Sinobacterium norvegicum: one gene and its partner. The protein of the gene in region 1 binds, or shares a complex with, the protein of each later gene. Links are inferred from orthologs where the notes say so. Each region holds a gene or a part of one and is shown on either strand. Other genes may lie near its edges.

The links.
Region 2: the proteins of uvrA (region 1) and mfd are in contact, whole or in part, in a crystal structure (PDB 4DFC), measured with the Escherichia coli proteins. The link is inferred for Sinobacterium norvegicum from one-to-one orthologs.

Annotation. Positions count from the first base shown.
Region 1 is NZ_CAKLPX010000006.1:34,997-39,220, reverse strand. The notes cover bases 832-4,224. They hold uvrA (excinuclease ABC subunit UvrA), read left to right. Parts: upstream 832-1,207; coding sequence 1,208-4,024; downstream 4,025-4,224. Other genes in these bases: rplQ (50S ribosomal protein L17), read right to left, coding at 4,103-4,224; L9P87_RS16940 (MFS transporter), read right to left, coding at 832-1,062. Also shown: more of L9P87_RS16940, read right to left, coding at 1-831. UniProt on the Escherichia coli protein: The UvrABC repair system catalyzes the recognition and processing of DNA lesions. UvrA is an ATPase and a DNA-binding protein. A damage recognition complex composed of 2 UvrA and 2 UvrB subunits scans DNA for abnormalities.
Region 2 is NZ_CAKLPX010000001.1:54,800-59,240, forward strand. Bases 416-4,441 are described here. They hold mfd (transcription-repair coupling factor), read right to left. Parts: upstream 4,060-4,441; coding sequence 616-4,059; downstream 416-615. Other genes in these bases: L9P87_RS00295 (CsiV family protein), read right to left, coding at 416-542; L9P87_RS00305 (glyceraldehyde-3-phosphate dehydrogenase), read left to right, coding at 4,343-4,441. Outside these bases: more of L9P87_RS00295, read right to left, coding at 1-415. UniProt on the Escherichia coli protein: Couples transcription and DNA repair by recognizing RNA polymerase (RNAP) stalled at DNA lesions. Mediates ATP-dependent release of RNAP and its truncated transcript from the DNA, and recruitment of nucleotide excision repair machinery to the damaged site.

The DNA.
Region 1 (4,224 bases):
GAAGGCGCCGAGAAACTGAGAGGTTGAATACACTCCCATTGCCGTTCCCTTACCGCCGGCAAATGCCCGCTTACTGATCAGTGAAGGCAGTGTCGCCTCGAGCAGGTTAAACGCCATGAAGAAAGCAAAACAAGCAATAATCAGCCCCCAAAATTGACCACCAAAGAATGCCAGGGCCAACAGAGACAATAATAACTGAGCGACCGCAAACACGAACACGGGTTTCATCTTTTGACCGCGTTCAGCGATAATGATCAATGGAATCATGGCGACAAATGAGAAAAAGAACAGCGGCAGGTACAACTTCCAATGTTCGCTATCACCAAGGTTTAAAACATCACCCAACATTAACGGCAAAACCACAAAAGTCGACATTAAAATAAAGTGAAGAGTGAAGATACCGGTATTTAAACGCACCAGCTCAACATCCATCAGCGCTTTTTTTAACAACGACGGTGCAGCGACGACATCCGGCTGCGCACTGGCTTGACTCAGCGGTGTCGGTATAAGCCATACCGTAATCATAATGCCGGCGATGGCCAACAGCGATGTGACAATGAATATAGCCGAGACACCATAGCTGCCGGCTATTAAAGGGCCAATAATTACCGCCACCATAAACGACACCCCGATACTCATGCCAATGGTCGCCATGGCCCTGGTGCGGTGCTGCTCACGGGTTAAATCTGTCATCAATGCCAATACCGAGCTTGCAATAGCCCCACAACCCTGCAAAAAACGGCCGAGTATGACACCCCAGATACTATCCGCCCCAGCAGCGACCAAGCTGCCCAAGGCGAAAATTAACAAGCCACCAATAATCACCGCTTTGCGGCCAATTTTGTCGGACAGCATACCCAATGGAATTTGCAATACCGCCTGGCTGATACCATAGGCACCAAGAGCCAAGCCAATCAACGCTGGCGTACTCCCGGTGAAGCCATCAGCATACAAAGCCAAAACCGGCAGAACCATGAATAGCCCAAGCATTCGAAAAGAATACAGCGTGGCGAGGCCGTATATGGAACGGCTCTCGCTGGCGGAGATGTGATGTTCAGACAACGACAGACTTCCTATCAATTCGGTAATATAAAAACATCCATGATAGCAACTAACGATTATTATTAATACGATTGCATTGCACGCTACCCCTACCTAAAAACGCCTCAGCACTATATACTTTTCTGTTTTTCTGCGGTGAATAGCAATGGAAAATATCGTCGTACGTGGCGCTCGTACTCATAACCTAAAGAATATTGATGTTGATATTCCGCGCAACAAGCTCATTGTTATTACGGGACTTTCCGGCTCAGGAAAATCCTCTCTAGCGTTCGATACGCTGTACGCAGAAGGGCAGCGACGCTATGTGGAATCGCTTTCCACCTACGCCAGGCAGTTCTTGTCCATGATGGAAAAGCCAGACATCGATCATATTGCTGGACTATCACCAGCAATATCCATAGAGCAGAAATCAACATCGCACAACCCTCGCTCCACGGTCGGGACGATTACCGAGATTTATGACTATTTGCGCCTGCTTTACGCTCGTGTTGGCACACCGCGCTGCCCTGACCATCACACCGACCTTGCGGCACAAACCGTCAGCCAGATGGTCGATGAAGTATTGTCACGCCCCGAAGGTACTAAGTTGATGCTGTTAGCACCTGTCATCAAGCAACGTAAAGGTGAACACGTACATGTATTTGAGCAACTTCGTAGCCAGGGTTACATCCGAGCAAGAGTAGACGGCACCATCTATGAATTAGACGAGCTGCCCGACTTACAGAAAAATCACAAACACGATATCGAAGTTGTCGTTGACCGCTTTAAAGTTCGCGATGATCTCAAGCTGCGTATTTCAGAGTCTTTCGAAACCACTCTCGAGCTCTCCGGCGGCCTTGCCATTATTGCCTCGATGGATTCCGATGAGGAACAGGTTTTATCGGCCCGCTTTGCCTGCACTGAGTGTGGTTACAGCCTAAAAGAACTTGAACCCAGACTATTCTCCTTCAACAACCCTGCGGGCGCCTGCACCGAGTGCGATGGTATTGGCTTGAAACAGTTTTTCGACCCCAACCGATTGATCACAGATGATTCTGCAAGCCTGGCCGAGGGCGCCATTCGCGGCTGGGATCGCCGCAGCGTATATTACTTCCATATGCTCACCTCTTTGGCCGAGCATTATGGTTTCGATATTGACAGCCCATTTAACACCCTCAGCGAAGAGCATCGACAAATAATCTTATTCGGTAGCGGCGAAGAAGAGGTTGCCTTTAATTACGCCAACGATAAGGGCGACATCTACAAACGCACTCACAGCTTCGAGGGCATCATTCCAAACCTTGATCGCCGCTATAAAGATACCGAGTCAAATATGGTACGTGAGGAGCTAGGCAAGTATCTCAACAGCCAATCCTGCCCCAGCTGTTCGGGCTCTAGATTGCGACGCTCTGCCCGCAACGTATTCATTAACGAACGAAACCTACCCAGCCTCACCAGCCTGCCAATTGCCGAGGCCTTGGACTATGCAAGCAACCTCAAACTGGACGGCAGCAAAGGCGAGATAGCAGAAAAAATCCTTAAGGAAATCAGAGACCGTTTAGAGTTTTTGGTAGATGTCGGCTTAAATTATCTTACCCTTGAACGCTCTGCAGACACTCTTTCTGGTGGCGAGGCACAACGGATACGCCTCGCCAGTCAAATTGGCGCCGGCCTGGTCGGCGTCATGTACATCCTCGACGAACCCTCTATTGGCCTTCACCAACGGGATAATGAAAGACTACTTCGCACCCTCAATCACCTCAGAGATTTGGGTAATACCGTTATTGTTGTCGAGCATGATGAGGATGCAATTCGCAGCGCAGACTATGTAATCGACATCGGCCCAGGAGCCGGCATTCATGGTGGCGAGGTGATCGCCGCTGGTACCGCAGACGACATCATGAATTGTGATGAATCGCTTACCGGTCAATACCTTTGTGGCACTAAAGCGATCGAAATCCCCACAACACTGACAGCAAACAATCCAGACAGGCAAATTGTCATCGCTGGCGCCAGTGGCAATAATTTGCAAAATGTTACGGTCAATATACCACTGGGACTTCTTACCTGTGTCACTGGCGTCTCAGGCTCAGGAAAATCGACTCTGATAAACGGCACCCTATACCCACTTGCCGCCACGGAGCTTAATGGCGCTACCACGCTTACCGCTGCTCCCCATGACTGCATCAGCGGTCTGGACCTGGTGGATAAATGTATCGATATTGATCAGAGCGCCATCGGTAGAACACCGCGCTCGAACCCCGCCACGTACACTGGGATTTTCACTCCGGTAAGAGAGCTTTTCGCCGGCACGCAAGAATCTCGATCCCGCGGCTATAAGCCAGGAAGGTTCAGTTTTAATGTCAAAGGCGGTCGCTGTGAAGCGTGCCAAGGTGATGGCGTTACCAAGGTCGAAATGCATTTTCTTGCTGATATCTATGTCCCCTGTGATATCTGCGAGGGCAAGCGCTACAACCGTGAGACACTTGAGGTCAAATACAAGGGACAGAGCATTCATCAAGTATTGGATATGACCATCGAGGCTGCCTGTGAATTCTTCGAGGCCGTACCGAGCATTAAGAAAAAACTAAGCACGCTGATGGATGTTGGTCTCTCGTATATCAAACTAGGTCAGGCAGCCACCACGCTGTCAGGTGGCGAGGCCCAACGGGTCAAGCTGGCAAAAGAGTTGAGTAAACGGGATACTGGTAACACACTCTACATTCTCGACGAACCGACTACCGGTCTACATTTCCATGATATCCAGCAACTGTTGAAAGTTCTGCATAGACTCCGCGATCACGGAAACAGTATTGTCGTTATCGAGCACAATCTAGATGTCGTCAAAACGGCAGATTGGGTGATTGACCTCGGCCCTGAAGGTGGCTCTGGCGGCGGACAAATTGTCGCCACGGGCACTCCATCCGATATTGCAAATTGTCAACAGTCTCACACCGGTCGGTTTTTAAAAGAACTGCTGTAAGCGGCTCCTACAAACATCGATATATCTCAGGCACAAAAAAAGCAGCGATAAGCTGCTTTTTTATTACCGCCAAGGAAATTAATCCTCTTCAGAAGCTTCCGCTACTGGACGATCTACTAACTCTACGTAAGCCATAGGTGCTTTATCACCGGTACGGTAGCCGCACTTAAGAACGCGCAGGTAACCACCTGGACGGGCTT
Region 2 (4,441 bases), on another replicon or contig:
CTGAGTTGGATATCCAGGCTGCCCTCTAGCTGGTGGTGCTGGTCATAGCTCTCGCCAGCGTGGATAAGCAGAGGGGGTGATGTTTCGCCCTCATTAAACACCATTAGCCAAGATTGGTGATACATCACGCGGTAATTGCTGTTTTTATCCAGTGCCAAGGCATGCTTGTTGAGCATCCGCTGTTCTTCATCCAGATAAATAAGAGGTTGACGGACGGCGTCCAGGGCTTCGCTGTCTGATGACTCGCCAGTCTGGGTTGAGGTATCACCAGGCTCTGTTTGAGCGGTGTTTGTATCCTCCTCGCTGTCAGTCATCGTGTTGATATCGTTAAGAGAGAGGCTGTTCTCTGCGGCGATAAAATTAATCACATCTCCCCAGCGTTCTTCTTCGGCAGCATTGGGGTTGAGGTTTTCAAAAAGAATAACCTCGACTTGATACCAGCGGGGTTCACTGGTTTCTTCGTTGTCTTCTGTGCGTTGGCTTTGGCTGTTCGCATTAGCGGCCAACATGAGGCTGGCGATAAGTAATAATCGGTAGTACAAAATTTACATCCTAATGATATCGGTATCGGCTTCACTTTATCAGGCCGATGCGAAGGATGCATCAGCCTTTTTGTCAGCCTGCTAATGCATCGAGTAATTTGTTGACGGCTTCAAACCTTTGGCTGTTTTGCTCCATTTTTCCGTTGAACCGGAGTGTGTTGGCGCCCTCGAGCTGATAGCTGGCGGGTTTGCTCTGCACCAGTTGTACAATGTTGATAGGTTCAATAGTCGTATTGCTGCCGAAGATGATTCGTCCTTTCTCTGTGCCGGCCTCTAGCTTGTTAATACCCAAGGCCTCAACCTTGATTCTGAGTGCGGTAATATCGAATAAATTCTTCACTTGCTCTGGCAGGAGACCGAAGCGGTCTATCATCTCAATTTGCAGTTCGCGTAGATCGGCATCGTTTTTAGCGCCACTGATGCGTTTATAGAGTATGAGGCGACCGTGGACATCTGGCAGGTAGTTGTCGGGGATTAAGGCGGCAATCTTCATATCGACCTCGCTGCCTTGATTTAACGCCTTTTCAATATTGGGTGTCTTGCCCTGTTTAATGGCGTCGATGGCCTCTTCGAGCATCTCCATGTAAAGGGAGAAACCGACGGTTTGGATTTGGCCGCTCTGCTCATCACCGAGCAGTTCGCCGGCACCGCGAATCTCCATGTCATGGGTGGCCAGGGTAAAGCCTGCGCCAAGCTCCTGGGCCTCGCTAATGGCATCTAATCGTTTATGAGCGTCTTTACTCAGGGCTTTAGTGTGAGGCGTCAACAGATAGGCGTAGGCCTGGTGATGGGAACGCCCGACGCGACCGCGGAGTTGGTGAAGCTGGGCCAGACCAAATTTATCGGCACGGTCAATTATCATGGTGTTGGCCGATGGAATATCGATGCCTGTCTCAACGATCGTGGTGCACACCAGTACGTTATAGCGTTTGTGATAAAAATCGCTCATGACCTGCTCAAGCTCTTTTTCGCGCATTTGGCCGTGGCCAATGGCGACGCGGGCCTCAGGTACCAGTGCTTCTATCTCGCGTGCCGTCTTTTCAATCGACTTAACCTCGTTGTGCAGCAGGTACACCTGGCCGCCACGGAGTAGTTCTCGCAGTATGGCTTCTTTGATGACGGCATCCTGGCGTTCCTGAACAAAGGTCTTGACAGATAAACGCTTGGCCGGTGGTGTCGCAATAATCGATAAGTCGCGCATGCCTGACATCGCCATGTTCAGGGTGCGCGGTATGGGTGTGGCTGTCATGGTGAGGATGTCGACCTGGGCGCGCAAGGATTTGAGTTGCTCCTTTTGCTTTACGCCGAAGCGGTGCTCCTCGTCGATAATCAGTAGGCCAAGGTTTTGGTATTTGATGTTGCTCTGAATCAGCTTGTGGGTGCCGATAATAATGTCGACACTGCCGTTAGCCAGTTTCTCGATGACGCCTTTTTGCTCTGCCGCCGTTTTAAACCGAGAGATGACTTCGATATTGACTGGCCAGTCGGCGAAGCGGTCACAGAACGATTCGTAGTGCTGCTGAGCGAGCAGGGTGGTCGGTACCAATATGGCAATTTGCTTGCCAGCCTCGGCGGCAATAAACGCTGCTCGCATGGCAACTTCTGTCTTGCCAAAGCCCACATCACCGCAGACCAACCTGTCCATTGGTGTGTTTGCTCGAAGATCGTTGCGGACGGCATCGATAGCGGCTTCTTGATCCTGGGTTTCCTCAAAGGGGAAGCCGGCGCTAAATAGGTTGTAGTTGTCGGGGCTGGCGGCCAGTGACTCGCCTTTCCTTGCCGCCCGACGTGCGTAAATATCGAGGAGTTCGGCGGCGACATCGTGGATTTGCTCGACGGCCTTGCGCTTGGCCTTGGCCCATTGTTCATTGCCGAGTTTGTGCAGCGGCGCGTGTTCGTCGTCGCTGCCGCTGTAGCGGCTGATCAGATTCAGCGATGATACTGGGACATAAAGCTTGGTATCGTTGGCGTATTTGAGGGTGAGAAACTCAACCTCTTGGCCGTCAATACCAAGATTCTGCAGGCCGAGATAGCGTCCAACACCGTGGTCCAGGTGGACCACAGGGGCACCAATTTTCAGTTCGGTAAGGTTGCGAATGATCGCATCGGTGTTGTCGGCTACTTTTTTGCGGCGTCGGCTTTGCATTACGCGTTGGCCAAACAATGAGGCCTCGGTGATGATGCAGATGCGTTGCTCGAAAACGGCACTTTGCTGCAGCGGACCAACGATAATGGCGAAGCGGTCACTGCCCAGGGTGAATTCGTGCCATTGATTGAGGGTGCGGGGTTTGATGCCGTGCTTGTTGAGCTGCTCTAGCATTGCCTCGCGGCGGCCGGCGCTTTCGCAGCAGAATATAACCCGGCCCTGATAATTGGCCAGATATTCTGTCAGCCCCTCGTAGGGCGAGGCCGTCGGGGTGTCGGTGAAGCTGGTAATGCTGTTGATTGGAAGATTATGTTTGCCGCTGCCGGCGTCGATCGGCAGGCCGGACAAGCTGATATTGGTATAGTTTTTCAACTGCGCGAAAAGATCTTCGAGTGAGTTGAATAGATATTGTGGTGGCAGTATGGGCTGTCTGGGGTCGATTGCCCGTGTTTCGTAGCGTTCGCAGACGTCGTGCCAAAAGGTTTTGCCGGCGTCGAAGGCGCCTGTTTGAGACAGTGCCAGGGTGTTGTTGGGGAGGAAGTCGAGCAGGGTTTGGGTCTGCTCAAAGAATAGCGGTAGATAGTACTCGATGCCGGCGGGTGCAATTCCCTGAAAGACGTCTTTAAACAGCGTGCTGTCTTTGGCGCGATCACCAAAGAGTTCATAACTCTGGTTTTTGAACAGCCGGATGCCGGCTTTATCGAGGGGGTATTCCCGGGCGGGCAGTAGCTTGATTTCGTCAACCTTGCTGATAGTTCGTTGGCTTTCTATGTCGAAGCTGCGCAGTGTTTCAATTTCATCGTCGAATAAATCGATACGATAAGGGTGTTTGCTGCCCATAGGGTATATGTCGATTACGGCGCCGCGGACCGCAAACTCCCCGTGTTCGTAAACCGTATCGACGCAGCGGTAGCCAGATTCTTGCAGTCGGGTGCGGTACTGGTCGCTGTCGAGTGAGTCGCCGGTCTTGTGAACAAAGGCATTAGCTTCGATAAAGCTGGCAGGAGTCAGTCGATGCATTAATGTTGAGATGGGGGTTATCAGAACGCCACGGCGCTGTCTCGGTAATTGGTGTAGGGCCTGTAAACGCTCGGATACGATGTCTTGGTGAGGAGAGAACGTGTCGTAAGGCAGTGTTTCCCAATCGGGGAAGTGGATGACCGGGATGTCGTCCTCGGCGGCTAAGAAGAAACTGACTTCTTGCTCGAGTCGATTGGCTTCGGCACTGCTAATGGTGGTGACCAGTAGAATGCCGTCATAGGCGGCAGCGGTTTCGGCGATGGCAAGCGACTCGCTACATCCGGACAATCCGCCCCAGTGTATTTTGTTGCCTTTGATGGTGTTGTTAAGACTGGGTAAGACCTCGGCCACGGTGAATCCTTCAATTGATCTGTTGCGCGCAAGCGGGAGACGCGGTGATAAAGCGTTGGCGCTATTGTACTGAAACAGCGCTAATAGTTAAGGCAAAAAAGTCACTAAAACGCTTGTTGATATAGCGTTGTGTGATTCTTATACAGGCATAAGTTTAATAAACCGTAGCGACTGACGTTAATTGTCGTGTTGAGGGGTTAAGTGTCTTGCACCGAAGGCAATATAACACCATAATACGCGCAATTTGCTAACCGAAATATTTAACCACTTAGGGTATTTTACTGTGACCGAAAGAAAACGACAGAGACCTGGCGATTATTTTGCTGACTGGAAAGAGCGCGAAGAACTGGCTGAGCGCATGATTCCGCTTATCGGTAAGCTC